3 regions of the Ectothiorhodospira sp. BSL-9 genome follow, and region 1 is predicted to be linked to each of the others. Evidence: riboswitches for the same ligand, from Rfam matches in the RefSeq annotation. Region 1 holds a riboswitch; each other region holds the start of a gene.
The links. A riboswitch is a leader RNA that binds a small molecule or an ion and turns the genes downstream of it on or off. The one in region 1 is predicted to bind cobalamin.
Positions count from the first base shown of each region.

Region 1 (4,815 bases):
CTTGAAAGGGCCGCGCTGCTCATCAATGGCCAGGGCATGAAAGGCATTCTCCACCAGTGGGCCCAGCGTGGTGTCATGAAAGTTGACCCGTCGTCCCCCCTGGGCAAAGGAGGCCAGCGCCGGGATGGGCACACCCAGGGCGCCCACCGTGTCGAAAACACCCAGCATGCGCACGCTCAGGGTTTCCTCCGGATGACGCCGGATGCGCTGGAGTTGGCGATGCTGGCGGCTTTGTGGGCGCCGCTCCGGTGGCACGCGGTAGTAATTCATGGCCAGATCCGTCTCGCCCTGATGCTCCCGGCAGAATAGCCCGGAGGTGCCGATCATCCCGCACAGGGACCGCGCCGTGTAGGCACCCCGGGAAAACCCGAAACAGAAGATCTCGTCGCCAGGTTCGTAGTGCTCCACCAGCCAGTTATAAGCCCGTTGCAGGTTTTCATTGAGCCCGAAGCCAAAGGCCCCGCCGCGAAACCGGGTCCACCGGGACGAGCCGACCCCGGATACGTAGTGCTTCAGTTGGTAAGCATCGTTGGCGGGCTCCTCGGGGATCATCCCGAAGAGTCGGAAGATGTGGGTCTGAGTCTCTTCCTTGGCCCAGGTGCCGTCACAGCAGACCACGAGGCGTTTTCTTGTCATTGGGTTCATCCCCATGCGGTTGGGCCCAAGCGGCCACTACCATGAGCGTAGCAGGGGATTCACGATCGGTAAGGCCCTGCACGGGCCGAATGCCGTCGGCGCCCGCAGGGGCGCCGACGGAGAAGGGCGCAGGGTGCGCGGGAGCCCGGGTCTAAAGCGGCACTTCGGAGCGGCTCGCCCTGGCCTGGCATGCCTGAACGGCCTTGACCAGTTCGTCGTCCTCGGCAGGGGTGTGCCCCCAGCCATCCATATGGATCAACTGCTCCAATGGCAACCGGGGGCGCCAGCCGGCGGCTTCCAGTTCGGGCTTGTCATGAAAGTGGCTGACCCGGCCAATGCACAAATAGGCCACGGGCACGATCTCATCGGGAAGATTCAGTACCTGGCGGATGTCCTCGGGCCGGAAGATGCTCACCCAGCCCACGCCCAACCCTTCGCTGCGTGCCGCCAGCCACAGGTTCTGCACGGCGCAGACCACGCTGTACAGGTCCATCCGGTGGTCGTGGGTGCGACCGATCACCACCGGGCCGGCGCGGTCCCGGTCGCAGGTGATGCACAGATTGATGGGTGCATCCAGGATGCCTTCCAGGCGCAGGCTGCGGTAGGTCTCCTGTTTTTCGCCCTCGAACATCCCTGCCGCCTCTTCGTTGGCACGGGTGAAGGCCTGATGGGCTCGATGCTTGATTTGTGGGTCCTTGACGACCACAAAGCTCCAGGGCTGCATGTAGCCCACCGAGGGTGCGAAGTGGGCTGCGGTGAGGATGCGCGCCAGCATGTCATCGGGCACCGGGTCGGGCAGGAACTGTCCCCGCACGTCCCGCCGGCAGAGCATGTTGCGATAGATGGCCTTGCGTTCGGCCTCGTTGAAGCGATGTTGATCAGGTGTTGAATCACCAGCCTGCATGTTGTTCCCCTTGTTCAAGCAGGTGGGACGGCAGCCCGGCCTTGCTGCCGTGCAAAGAAACTGTCGGGCCGGTCTTCTGACTCGGGTTCGTCCCGCGCAGACGCCTTCCCGCCCATGGCAGTGGCTTGATGTCTGCGCGATCCCCCTCACAGCGCTGGGCGCGTTGCGGACTCGGTGATCATCGATCGATCACCCCACCGCATTCCCGATTCTCCCGTGGATGAACGGGCACCCGACAGCGGGTTGATGAATTCTCCGGCGCAGTATAGCGGATCGTTCGTCCGGTATACTGCCGTGATGGATGCACCCACCTTCACTGCCACCGCTGACCCCTTGCTGAAACTGACGGGTTTGCAATCCGATCATGTGGGGCCGGTCGATCTGGAACTGGCGCCAGGGGAATTGTTGCTCATTGCCGGGCCCTCCGGCGCGGGCAAGTCGCTGCTACTCCGGGCCATTGCTGATCTGGACCCCCATCGTGGCCAGGTGTGGCTGGCCAACCAGCCGCGGGATACCATCCCTCCCGCCTCATGGCGGCGTCAGGTAGGGTATCTGCCGGCAGATCCCGTGTGGTGGGCGGACACCGTGGATGAGCATCTCACGGGGGTGCAGGACGACTGGCTGCAGCAGTTGGGATTTCCCCCGGATGTGCGCCAATGGGAGGTGGAACGCCTCTCCAGCGGCGAGCGTCAGCGCCTGGCGCTGGCAAGGATGCTGGGCAACGGCCCCCGGATGCTTCTCCTGGATGAGGCCACGGCCAATCTGGATCCGGAAAACACCCTGCGCATGGAAGCCCTGGTCATGGGGTATGTGACGGAACGGGGAGCCGGGGCCATCTGGGTCAGCCATGACCACGAGCAGCGCGACCGGCTCGGTGGCCGGTTGCTGATGATGGATCAGGGACGGCTGGCTGAACTGGCACGGCAATCGAGGTCCTGAGCATGGATGTGATCTATCTCTCTCCCTGGGATCTGAGTATTGCCGCTCTGCTGGTCATTGCCCTGGCGGTCCTGACAAGCCGCGTGGGCATGGGGCTTTCCCGAAGCCTGCTGGTGGCGGCCGCGCGCACGGTGATCCAGTTGCTGCTCATTGGCCTGGTGCTCACCACCCTGTTCGAACACGCGGCCCTGTACTGGGTGGCCCTCATGGCGCTGATCATGCTGCTGGTGGCGGGCCGCGAGGTCATGGCTCGCCAGGCGCGGCGTTTTCGGGGCTGGTGGGGATACGGCATTGGCACGCTGGCCATGTTCACCTCGGCCTTCACGGCCACCGTCCTGGCCCTCACGGTCATCATCAGTCCAGCTCCCTGGTGGGAGCCCCAGTACGCCATCCCCCTGCTGGGTATGCTGCTGGGTAACACCATGACGGGTATTGCTCTGGGGCTGGACCGTCTCACCACCACGGCCTGGCAACAGCGGCGCATCATCGAGGGGCGCCTGATCCTGGGGCAGACCTGGTCGGAGTCCATCCAGGATATCCGCCGCGATGCGGCCCGCAGTGGCCTCATGCCCATCATCAACGCCATGGCCGCCGCAGGCATTGTCAGTCTGCCGGGCATGATGACCGGTCAGATCCTCGCCGGCATACCGCCCATGGAGGCGGTGAAATACCAGATCCTGGTCATGTTCCTGATCACCGCCGGCACGGGTTTTGGCACCTTGGGCGCGATCTGGTTGGGGGCTCGGCGCCTGTTCGACGAACGCGAGCGCCTGCGACTGGACCGGCTGGCCTGAGCAGGGCTCATGCTGCGCAGGGGCCTGAATGTTCAAGGGCTTTGCCATGTCGTCGCGCCGCGTTCATTCAGTAACCACGAGAACAGCCAGGCGACAGCAAGCCCCACGATGGCGAAGAGCATGAAGGTGGCCACATGGCCTTGGGTGTCTACCATCCAGCCGGCCAAGGGGGAGCCGGCCACCTGGCCCAGGGACGTGGCGAGCAGCGGCATGACCGGACCGAGGGCGGGCGCCTGATCCATGATCTGGATGCTCCTCACCAGGTAGAAGCCGGTGAGGATCATGTATCCGGCGCCAAACAGGGCCGCAGATGACAGGGCGAGCGCGAAATTCCCGGGATCCAGGGCCAGCAGTCCGATCGCGGCCGCCATCACGGTGAGCCCGCCAGCATGGCTGAGCGCCGGCCCGAAGCGCGAAATGAGATCACCGGCGGTGAATCCCGCGATTCCGCCCAGCCCCACAGCCAGCCACATCCAGGCGGTCTGGCTGGACACCAGCCCGCCAGAAGTGATCACTGCGTCGGGGGCAAATACCCAGTAGACCGCGCTCACGGCTCCCATGGCGAAGGCCATGCCACTCAAGCGACCGATGGCAAGCCACTGCATCCAGTGTATGGGCGGGGAGGTGGGGTGAGTCCGCGAGGGTGAGGCGGGACGCTCATCCCGAGGCAGATAGACCAGGGCCGCCAGGACGCCCATGGCGGCCAGGGCGGCAAAGCCCACATAGGCGCTGCGCCAGGCCTCTGCCCAGATCAGGACGGCCGGCATGGCAAGGGCGATGCCCAGGCTGGTGCCCGCATTGATGGTGGCATTCACCCTGCCGCGAAGGTGGGAGGGCACCACGCGATGAACCGCTTGTGCCATGACCGGTGAGGACAACCCGGTGCTGATCCCGCAGATCAGCACACCCACAGCCAGAAATACCGCTGAAGGCGCCTGGGAAATCGTCAGCAGACCCAGCGTGGCGAGACCGGCAGCGGTGACCGCTCCGCGACGCACCCCAAGGCGGCGCGTGATCCAGGGGGCCACGACGATGGCGAAGGCAAAGCTTAAAAAGGGCAGGGAGCCGATCACGCCTGCCATGGTGGGTGTGATGGTCAGTTCCTGGCGCATTTCGGGCAAAAAAAGCCCGAACACGAAGCGAGCCAGGCCGTAGGTGATGGCGATGATGCCGCCACCGAGGGTTGCCATGCCGAGGGGGGATAAGGGTTTCATTCAGTCTTGCCTTGGGCCGCTGAGAGCAGGGTGTCGGTCATTGTTTGCGTATCCGCCAGGGCCGTTGGCGTGCCCAGCAGGGCGACGGCCGTGTTGCTGCCTTCCAGCACCATGAAGAGACGTCGCGCCAGGCCCTCCTGATGATCCAGCCCGTCGCGGGCCAGGCTGTCCTCAAGGCGCGCTAGCAGGTCGGTCTTGGCGGCCACGGCCAGCGCGTGAATCCCGGCACTGTGCTCGGCGAACTCCCCCATGGCTTTCACCATGATGCAGCCATGTCGGCTGTGACTTTCCAGCCAGCGGCAATGGGCATCCACCAGGGCCCGGGTCA
Region 1 covers NZ_CP011994.1:3,308,814-3,313,628, reverse strand. Annotated here, with positions in the region: gene ECTOBSL9_RS15130 (DUF2235 domain-containing protein) at 1-636, opposite strand, end outside; gene bluB (5,6-dimethylbenzimidazole synthase) at 788-1,540, opposite strand; cobalamin riboswitch at 1,589-1,791, opposite strand; gene ECTOBSL9_RS15120 (ATP-binding cassette domain-containing protein) at 1,838-2,479, shown strand; gene fetB (iron export ABC transporter permease subunit FetB) at 2,482-3,273, shown strand; gene ECTOBSL9_RS15110 (MFS transporter) at 3,306-4,487, opposite strand; gene ECTOBSL9_RS15105 (TetR/AcrR family transcriptional regulator) at 4,484-4,815, opposite strand, start outside.

Region 2 (4,815 bases), 280 kb from region 1:
GGTCACCCATTAACCAGTACAGCATTCCAGGGAGTTCCTCCGTGGGGCTGACCGCCAGCATGAAACTGATGAAGGCTCCCCAGCCGGCTGCCACCACCACGCCGGTGAGCAGCAGGCGGGTGGGCGTCCAGCTACCGGTGCCATGGGCCAGGCCGAAGACGATCAGGGTGGAGATCATGGCGCCGATAAAGGCCGATCCGGAGACCACCACGGTGCCCAGGCCCGCCAGCATGGCCAGCAGGGCGCCCACCGCCGCCCCGCCCGACAGGCCCAGTACGTAGGGGTCGGCCAGTGGGTTGCGCAACAGCACCTGCATCAAGGCGCCGGCCACTGCCAGCAGTCCACCCGTGGCAAAGGCGGCCAGGGTACGGGGCAGGCGCAACTCCAGGATCAGGGTGCGATGCAGGGGCTCGCCGCCGCCGGTGAGTACCGCCAGGGTCTCGGCAGGGGTGAGCGGCACGCTGCCCACGGCCACGGCCGTCATCACGGCGGCCAGCGAGCCACCCAGCAGGATGGCCAGGATGAACGCCAGGCGCGTCACTCATCGCCCTCCGGGCGACGTTCGCGGGCGGTTTCCAGAAAATCGCAGATCATCCGGGTGCCTTCCAGGATGCGCGGCGTGGGGCGCTGGATCAGGGACGGGGGGATGAAAAAGAGATTATCCCGCTGCACGGCGGTCATGTCGGACCAGCGGCGCCAGTCTTCCACCCATTGTGGGTTGTCCTCGCCCATGCCGCCGCCGATGATGGTTTCGGGATTGGCGGCGAGGACGACCTCGCGATCCAGGCGCGGCACCTGGGTATCCAGGTGGCCGAAGATGTTCTCGCCGCCGCAGAGGCGGATGGCCTGGGAAATGAGGTGTTCATCGTTGAGGCTCATCAGGGGGCGATCCCATACCTGGTAGAAGACGCTCACAGGGGGCTGCTCGCCGTATCGCTCTTCAAGTTCGGCCAGGGTGTGGCGTACGTGGGTTCCCGCTTCTTGACCGCCACTGGCGTGACCCGTGAGGTGTCCCAGGCGTTCCAGGCCGGAGGCCAGTTGTTCGAAGGTTTGCGGGTTGCTGAAGTAGAGGGGATAGCCCAGGGCTTCCAGGCGTTCCAGTTGTGCCCGCACGTTGCCGCTCTCCCAGGCCACCACCAGGTCCGGTTGCAGGGCGAGGATGGATTCCAGGTCCAGTTGCTTGTAGCTGCCCACCCGGGGGATGTCTTCGGCGGCTTCGGGGTAATCGCTGTAGTTGACGGCCCCAACGATCTGGTCGCCGGCGCCCAGGGCAAACAGGTTTTCGGTGATGTGCGGGGCCAGGCTGATGATGCGTTTGGCAGGCGCCTCAAGGCGCACCTCACGGCCCTTGTCGTCGGTGACCGTCACGGGCTCTGCGCCAGCGTTCGTGGTTACTGAGGCGGTGACAAGGAGGACGCAAACGGCGGCGATATGTGCCCATTTGTCGTGAAATGGCGGGGTATGGCTTATGCGGTGAGGGTGTCTCATGGTGTTGGGGTCGGGCGCTTGAAAGGAGGGCATCATAACAGCGATGCGGGTGCTGGCCACCTGCATGATCCTCCGGGCCCATCGGTATCCAACCCTGCCAGCACCCACTTCCCGTGGGAGCGGCCCTTGGCCGCGAATGGGCGCGCCTCAGGCGCATGGATGTCCATCTGCCCTGACAGTAATCCCTGCGGCTCACATTGGAATATCCACAATCGTTTGCGTATGATACCGCCTCGCTTCAGGTGCCAGACGATTGACATCCGTCTGGTGAAACGGGAAGCCGGTATGTCTGCCAGATTCTGCAGACCAGTCCGGCGCTGCCCCCGCAACGGTAGGCGAGACGAGGGTTTCTGCATGTCACCGCAGCAACCCCGGCAAGGCGTGAAGCCACTGCGCGCAAGCGTGGGAAGGTGCCTTGACCCGGTCAAAGATGACCCGTCCGCGAGCCCGGAGACCGGCCTGATGCGTTTACGCGGCATTGCGGAGGGCTTTGCGCGGCTCGTCTTCTCGGGTCTCATTCCGGTGGATCTGGCTTTCCGGTGCGCCACGCACCGATGGGCCTGATCGATCCGCTGCTCTCCTCGTGCCGCATCCTGGCCCATGACAGGTGCGCGGGCGGCGCACCGGAGAGTACACACACATGCAAACCCGATCCTTCCTGCCGGCAGCCGTTCTGCTGGCCATCCCTTCCCTTGTCAGCGCCCAGGAACAGGTGGCCCAACTGGACCCCATCCTGGTCACCCCCACCCGCACAGCCCAAACCACCGACCAGACCCTGGCCTCCGTCACCGTGATCGACCGCGAGGAGATCGAGCGGCTGCAGCCGAAGGAGTTTGCCGATCTGCTGAAAGGAAGGGCTGGTATCGGATTGAGCCAGAATGGACCTTTTGGAAAAAACACTAGTCTGTTTATGCGTGGCACTGAATCTGATCACACTCTGTTGCTTGTAGACGGAGTCCGGCTGGGTTCGGCAACCACTGGACAGGCTGCTTGGCAATTTCTCTCCCCTTCAGAAATTGAACGCATTGAGATTGTGAGGGGCCCCCGAACCAGTTTGTATGGAGCTGATGCGATTGGTGGTGTTATCCAGATCTTCACGCGTGATGGCCAAGGTCCGGCACGGGTGCGAGCGCGGTTAGGTGTAGGATCTTTTGGTAGCGCGGAACTGGGATTTGGCGTCGGTGGCTCAAATGAAACCACTCGTTACGATCTTTCCGCTGGTTACTTTCAGACCGACGGGATCAATGTGCGGGACGATATCGGTAATAGCGATCGAGATGGTTATGATAATTTTACAATTTCAGGGAGTGTGATACATCAATTAACCGATGATACCGAGGTCTTTGCGAGACTCTTACATTCCCAAGGCGAAACAGATTATGATCGGGGCTCTCCTGCTAGAGACTGGTCTGAATTCGCTCAGTATGTTTCTCAGGTGGGGATGCGTAGCCAAGTAAATGAAGCTTGGTTTACCCAGTTTAGTGTGGGCTATAGCCGAGATGATGGAAAGAACTATGAAGATGGGCTTTTTTCATCCCGCTTCGATACTGAGCGCTATCAATTGGGCTGGCAGAATGATCTGGCGCTCGGTACATCCTTGCTGACCCTGGGGATTGATTTCCTTCAAGATCGGGTTACTGGAACCGGAGATTTCGACAGAAGCAGCCGAGATAATTGGGGTGGATATATACAAATGCAAACGGATCTGGGTAGGCATTCTGTGTCCGGAAGTTTGCGTCTTGACGATAACGAAGCGTTCGATTCTGAGACTACGGGACAGATCGCTTGGGGTTATCAGTTCACTGAGGAGGTGCGCTCTTGGGTCAGCTTTGGGACCGCCTTCAAGGCTCCAACATTCAACGAGTTGTATTTTCCGTTTACGGTATATCAAGGTGGTTTCAGTTATTCCGGCAATTCAGAGCTTGAGCCAGAGAAGTCAGAAACCTACGAAGTTGGTCTTCGGTATGATGCGGGGCCACGCTTCTTGTCCGCGACCTTGTTTGAGAGTCAAATCGATAATTTGATTATCAACACGGGTTTTGACCCCATGCGTCCAGAGAATGTCCGAGAAGCCCGGATTCGGGGCTTGGAGTTGGAGGGTGGTTTGCGTCAAGGAGGCTGGATGGCGAGTGCCGCCTACACTCATTTGCAGCCCGAGGATCGGGACAGCGGCACCCAGTTACAACGCCGTTCTCGTAATACGCTCCGTTTAGATGTTGATCGTGAATTATCAGTCTTTACTGTAGGCGGTACGCTGTTGGTTGAAGGTGGCCGCTACGATCAGCAAGGTGAGCAGAATCGCGTAGGTGGTTATGAGGTACTGGGTCTCCGGGCATCTTATGCCATGACTGAAGAATGGACCTTGCGTGCAAAGGTGGATAATGTCTTTGACCGGGAGTACGAAGTAGTTCGCGACTACAACCAACCCGGCCGCGCCTTCTTCGTCACGTTAAACTACCAGCAACAGTGACCTCCGCCGCCCCTCATCCCCGGCCCTTCTCCCCCGAGGGGAGAAGGGAGTTGGTGGAGTTTCCCCTCAAGGGGTTGGGGTGAGGGTGACGATGTGAATCCACGAGGCCGACCATGACCACTCACCATTGCCCAGCCCTGCTCATCACCGCCACCGCCTCCGGTCAGGGCAAGACCACGGTGACGGCGGCGCTGGCGCGCTACCATCGCAACCAGGGGCGGCGGGTGCGGGTGTTCAAGGCGGGGCCGGACTTTCTCGACCCGATGATCCATCAGCAGGCCAGCGGGCACCCCGTGCACACCCTGGACATGTGGATGACCGGGGAGGAGGATGCCCGGCAACGTCTGTATGAGGCGGCGGGCGAGTCGGATCTGATCCTGGTGGAGGGGGTGATGGGCCTGTTCGATGGGCGACCTTCCAGCGCCGACATCGCCGCCCGGTTCGGCATTCCGGTGATGCCGGCCATCAATGGGGCTGCCATGGCCCAGACCTTCGGCGCCCTGGCCCATGGTCTGTCCACCTTTCGCGCCGATGTGCCCTTTGCCGGCGTGCTGGCCAATCGCGTCAGCGGGGAGCGGCATTACGGCATGCTCATGGAGCGACTTCCCTCGAATCTCACCGCCTTTGGCTATCTGCCCAAGTCCGCCGATGCGGCCCTGCCCAGTCGGCATCTGGGCCTGGTGCAGGCCGAGGAGATCGCCGACCTGGATCAGCGACTGGAAGCCGCGGCAGCGCAGCTGGTGTGGAAGCCGGATGGCCTGCCGCCGCCGGTGGCCTTTGAGCCTGGTTCGGCCACCCCGCCGCCCCGGTCTCTGGAGGGACGACGCATTGCCATCGCCCGGGATCAGGCCTTTGCC
Region 2 covers NZ_CP011994.1:36,558-41,372, reverse strand. Annotated here, with positions in the region: gene ECTOBSL9_RS00205 (iron ABC transporter permease) at 1-541, opposite strand, end outside; gene ECTOBSL9_RS00200 (cobalamin-binding protein) at 538-1,488, opposite strand; cobalamin riboswitch at 1,712-1,966, shown strand; gene ECTOBSL9_RS00195 (TonB-dependent receptor domain-containing protein) at 2,129-3,958, shown strand; partial or broken gene ECTOBSL9_RS00190 (cobyrinate a,c-diamide synthase) at 4,072-4,815, shown strand, end outside.
Region 2: another riboswitch for cobalamin. It lies ahead of ECTOBSL9_RS00195 (TonB-dependent receptor domain-containing protein); the one in region 1 lies ahead of bluB (5,6-dimethylbenzimidazole synthase).

Region 3 (4,815 bases), 770 kb from region 1:
AGGCCACGCTCTTGCCCGGCAGCCACTCCAGATTACCGTGCTTGCCCACATGGATGATGGCATCACAGCCAAACTGCAGCCGCAGCCAGGCGTAGAAGGCCAGGTAGTAATGTGGGGGGACCAGGTCTGGATCGTGATAGTTGGCCATCATGTCCAGGTGATAACCGCGGGCCGGCTGAATACCCACGAACACCCGGCCACAGCGGATGCCGGCAATCATGAATCGCTGCTGTCGCACCATGGGGTCCTGTTCCGGCCTGCCCCAGCGTGCCAGCACCGCCTCGCGGCTGGACTCGGGCAACCCATCGAAATAACGCTGGTAGTCGGCCATGGACAGGCTTTGCCAGGCGGGACGCTGGGCCAGCTGCTGCGGATCGTTGGTCACGCCTTCGCACAGGCGGCTCATCAGGGCATCGCCGTCATCGGGGATACCCTCCACGCCATAGCCCTCGCCCTGCAGGCGCCGCAGGATACCGATCACCGACGCGGGGGTGTCCAGCCCCACGCCATTACCCAGGCGGCCCTCACGGGTGGGGTAGTTGGCCAGGATCAGGGCCAGGCGCTTGTCCCCATTGGCGGTGCTGCGCAGCCGGCACCAGCGCTCGGCCAGGGTGGCCACAAACTCGATCCGCTCGGCATGGGGCTGATAGTGCACCACATCGGTCTGGGTGTGCGGGCAGCGTCGTTCCAGCCCCTTGAAGCTCACCGCCCGGGAAATCACATGGCCATCCATCTCCGGCAGGGCCACCTGCATGGCGATGTCCCGGGGTTGCAACCCATGCACATCCTGCCGCCAGTTGTCTTCGTTGCCTCCAGAGAGGATCACCTGCAGCACGGGCCGGTCGTCCGCCAGGGCCTGTTCGCCGTCCGCGCCCTGGGCCCGGGAGAAGGCGGTGGCATTCATGATCAGCGCCACGCCCTGCTCCCGGCACAGGCGACGCACCATCTCCAGGCAGGGCGGGTCCTTCAGGGAGACCAGGGCCATGGGCAGGGGGTTGAGGCCCCGGCTCAGCAGGGCCTGACACAGGGCATCGAACACGGCAGTGTTGCCCGCCTGCAGGTGCGAGCGATAAAACAGGATGGCCACCACCGGCGCCCCCGCATGCCAGCGCGCCTGCCAGGCCGATACCGTGCCCACATCCTGTTCAGGGTGATAGACGCCAATAGGGGGCAGCGGTCGGGGCGGCGGCGGCTCCAGCGGCAGGTCAAAGAAGGTGGCGCCCAGAAAGTCGTAAAAGGCACGAATGTTGGCAGGCCCGCCCTCGCGCAGATAGCGCCAGAGTGTGCGGCAGACGCCTGGCTCCACCGTGCTCTTCATGAGCAGATTGCCATCCTCGGTGTTATCCCCGGAAAACATCACCAGCGGGATGCCCTTGCGTCGGCACAGGGCCCACACCTGCTCCGTGCCATAGGGCCAGTAGGATTCGCCGCCCAGGTGATCAATGATGATCAGGCGAGCCTTTTGCAGCACTTCGTCCAGGTACAGGTCCACCGAAGCGGGTTGCCCCAGATGCAGCAGGTTGGCCAGGCGGACCGAAGGATAGGCGCCCCCTGCTCCTTTGTCGGGCTCGCGGGCCTGCGGGCATTGGGCCGCCAGCAGGGCCAGGGTGGTGTCCGCGGCACTGAGGATGACAATATCGGCAGGCGTCTGATCCAGACGCGTGATCACCGACTCGTCATCGACGAACCCGCCGGGTTGTGCCGCCAGCAGATGCATCAGGCAGTCGCTGTCAGGGCGGCCGGTTGCAGGGCCTGCTCCAGGGCATCGGCCGAGAGATCCTGACCGATCAGCACCAGGCGGGTACTGCGGTCCTCCTGAGCCCCCCAGGGGCGGTCGAAATAGCTGTCAAATCGACTCCCCACCCCGTGCACCACAAGGCGCATGCGCTTCTCCGGCAAGGCCGCGAAACCCTTCACGCGGAAGATGCGATGATCCCGCACCAGTTGCTGCAATTGTTCCATTAGCCTGTCTCGATCCACCTGCGGCAGCCTCACCACCACAGAGTCGAACGGGTCGTGGTCATGATCGTGGTGATGATCCCCGTCCCCATGGGCGTGGTCGTGATGCCCGGCACGCAGGTGGATATGCGCTTCCGATGCACTGCCCAGGCCCATCATCAGCGCCGGATCCACCCGGCCATGGTCGCTGGAGACGATCTTTACCTGGGGTGGGATCTCACTGCGAACCAGTTCCACCACCCGTTCCACCGCCGCTACGTCCACCCGATCGGTCTTGCTCAGCACGACGATATCGGCCGCCGACAACTGATCTTCAAAGAGCTCATGAAGGGTGGAGGCATGATCCAGATTCGGGTCCGAGCGGCGTTGCCGATCCACTGCCTCGGGGTTGGCGGCGAACTGTCCCTGGGCGGTGGCGGGCACGTCCACCACGGTAACCACGGCATCCACGGTGCAACCGGTCTTGATCTCCGGCCAGTTGAAGGCCTGCACCAGGGGTTTGGGCAGCGCCAGCCCGGAGGTCTCGATGAGGATGTGATCGATCTCGTCCCGCCGTTCCATCAGGGCCTTCATCACCGGATAGAAGGCCTCCTGCACGGTACAGCACAGGCACCCGTTGGCCAGTTCATAAAGGGTACCGGCGTCCTCTCCCGACTCATCACAGCCGATGCCGCAACCCTTGAGGATCTCGCCATCCATGCCCAGCTCACCAAACTCGTTGACGATCACGGCAATGCGCCGCCCCTGGGCATTCTCCAGGAGATGGCGTAACAGGGTGGTCTTGCCACTGCCCAGAAAGCCGGTGACGATGGTGGCAGGGATTCTTGATCTGGATGTCATGAAAATGCTCGCTCGCGCGCCGCCCGCGCATCGATGGGATGGATGCGCCACAAGGGCGGTACGTGCCACGGAGGAGAGGTCAGGCGCGGTGCGGCTCCACCCGGCACGCCGCACCCCGCGGCACCTGGTCTTCAACAGGCCGGTCTCCGGGCTTGTGGTGGGCCTTCAACATGGGGGGCTGCCTTCCCATGAGATCCGCCCTGGGGACGGGGTCTCACAGTGGCCTGGGTTCTCCACGTTCACCACTTACCGTTGCGGGGGCAGCGCCGGAGTGATCGCCTGAGCGATGTCACCGGCTTCCCGTTTCAACCCGATGGATGGGCCGTCGAGGCCCGCGGGTCACCTGCGGAAGTTTTAAGATAACCGCACAAATGTAGCAGGCATCCGCCGTGGGCTCAAATTGAGGGGGAACACGTGATCACAGATCATCCAGTCGTTCGAGTAGATGGCGGGCGTGTTTCAGGGTGGCCTTGCGCTCGGCTTCATCCATGCGTTGCCAGGCGCGATAAGGCATGGTCATGCGCGGGTTGCCGGCAAAATCCGCCTCATGGCGGAGCATGAAATCCCAGTAGAGCGAATTGAACGGGCAGGCATCGGCGCCGTGGCGGCGGGTGGCGGCATACCGGCACCCCTTGCAGTAGTCGGACTGGCGCTTGATATAGCTGGCCGAAGCGGCGTAGGGCTTGCTCGCCACCAGCCCACCGTCGGCATACTGGCTCATGCCACGGGTATTGGGCATCTCCACCCATTCGAAGGCATCGATGTAGATCCCCAGGTACCAGGCGTCCACCGTGTCCGGGTCACATCCTGCCAGCAGGGCAAAATTGCCGGTGATCATCAGGCGCTGGATGTGGTGCGCATACGCCAGTTGCAGTGACTGGCCGATGGCATGGCGCAGGCAGGCCATCTGGGTCTCGCCGGTCCAGTACCAGCGGGGCAAGGGCCGGTGGGCATCCAGGGCGTTGGTCTGCGCGTAGTGTGGCATGCGCCCCCAGTACACGCCGCGGACGTATTCGCGCCAACCCAGTATCTGGCGCACGAATCCCTCGCAGGCAGCGATGTCCACCTCACCCGCCTCGAAGGCCTGAATCGCCGCATCAATCACCTCCCGCGGATGCAGCATCTTGATATTCAGCGCAAAGGACAGCCCCGAATGGAACAGCAGTGGCTCCTGAGTGCTCATCGCGTCCTGAAAGCGGCCAAAATGCGGCAGGACCTGGTTGACGAACACCGCCAGTCCCTCGCGGGCTTGCGCCCGGGACAGCGGCCAGGGCAGCGCATGCGCGTTGGGCTCCCCGAAGGTGCGTACCCCGGCAGCGGCGATCTCTTCCCATAGCGCTGAGACATCCGTGGGCACCCACGGCCAGGCCGGAGCCGGCGGCTCTCCAGGCCAGCGGGCCCGGTTATCCGCATCGTAGTTCCAGCGCCCGCCCACCGGCTTGTGGTTGTCGTCGAGCAGCAGGCCATGGCGACGACGCATGTCGCGATAGAAATACTCCAGGCGCGGAACCCGCTCGCTGAAAGCCTGAGCCAGGTCATCCCGGTCCCGCAGAAAATGTGCCGAATCCACCACAGTGGCTGGCAGGTCGAGCCGGGCTGAGGCCTCATCAAGCAGCCGTTCCACGCGCCATTCATCCGCCTCCATGCGCTCGAACCGGGTCGCCTTGTAACGCGCGGCCAACTGCACAAGATTGGCGGCAAAATCCTGCTGGTTGTCAGGGTCGCCGATACGCAGGTAGTGAACACGGTGACCGGCAGCCCGCAGCGCCTCGGCAAAGCCCCGCATCGCCGCAAAGATGGCCAGCACCTTTTGGGCGTGGTGGACCACGTAATCGGTCTCGCTGCGAATTTCCATCATCACCACAACACAACCGGGATCTGGCTGGCGAAACCAGGGGTGTGAGGCGTTCAGTTGATCACCCAGCACCAGGCGCAACGTGGTCATGTGGGCCCCCTCCCGGCCCCCACCGAGCCCCGTTGGCGACGACAGCGCTCGGAACAATAGCGCACCTCATG
Region 3 covers NZ_CP011994.1:2,540,894-2,545,708, reverse strand. Annotated here, with positions in the region: gene cobN (cobaltochelatase subunit CobN) at 1-1,717, opposite strand, end outside; gene cobW (cobalamin biosynthesis protein CobW) at 1,717-2,799, opposite strand; cobalamin riboswitch at 2,919-3,161, opposite strand; gene ECTOBSL9_RS11795 (cryptochrome/photolyase family protein) at 3,218-4,744, opposite strand; gene ECTOBSL9_RS16645 (DUF2256 domain-containing protein) at 4,741-4,815, opposite strand, start outside.
Region 3: another riboswitch for cobalamin. It lies ahead of cobW (cobalamin biosynthesis protein CobW); the one in region 1 lies ahead of bluB (5,6-dimethylbenzimidazole synthase).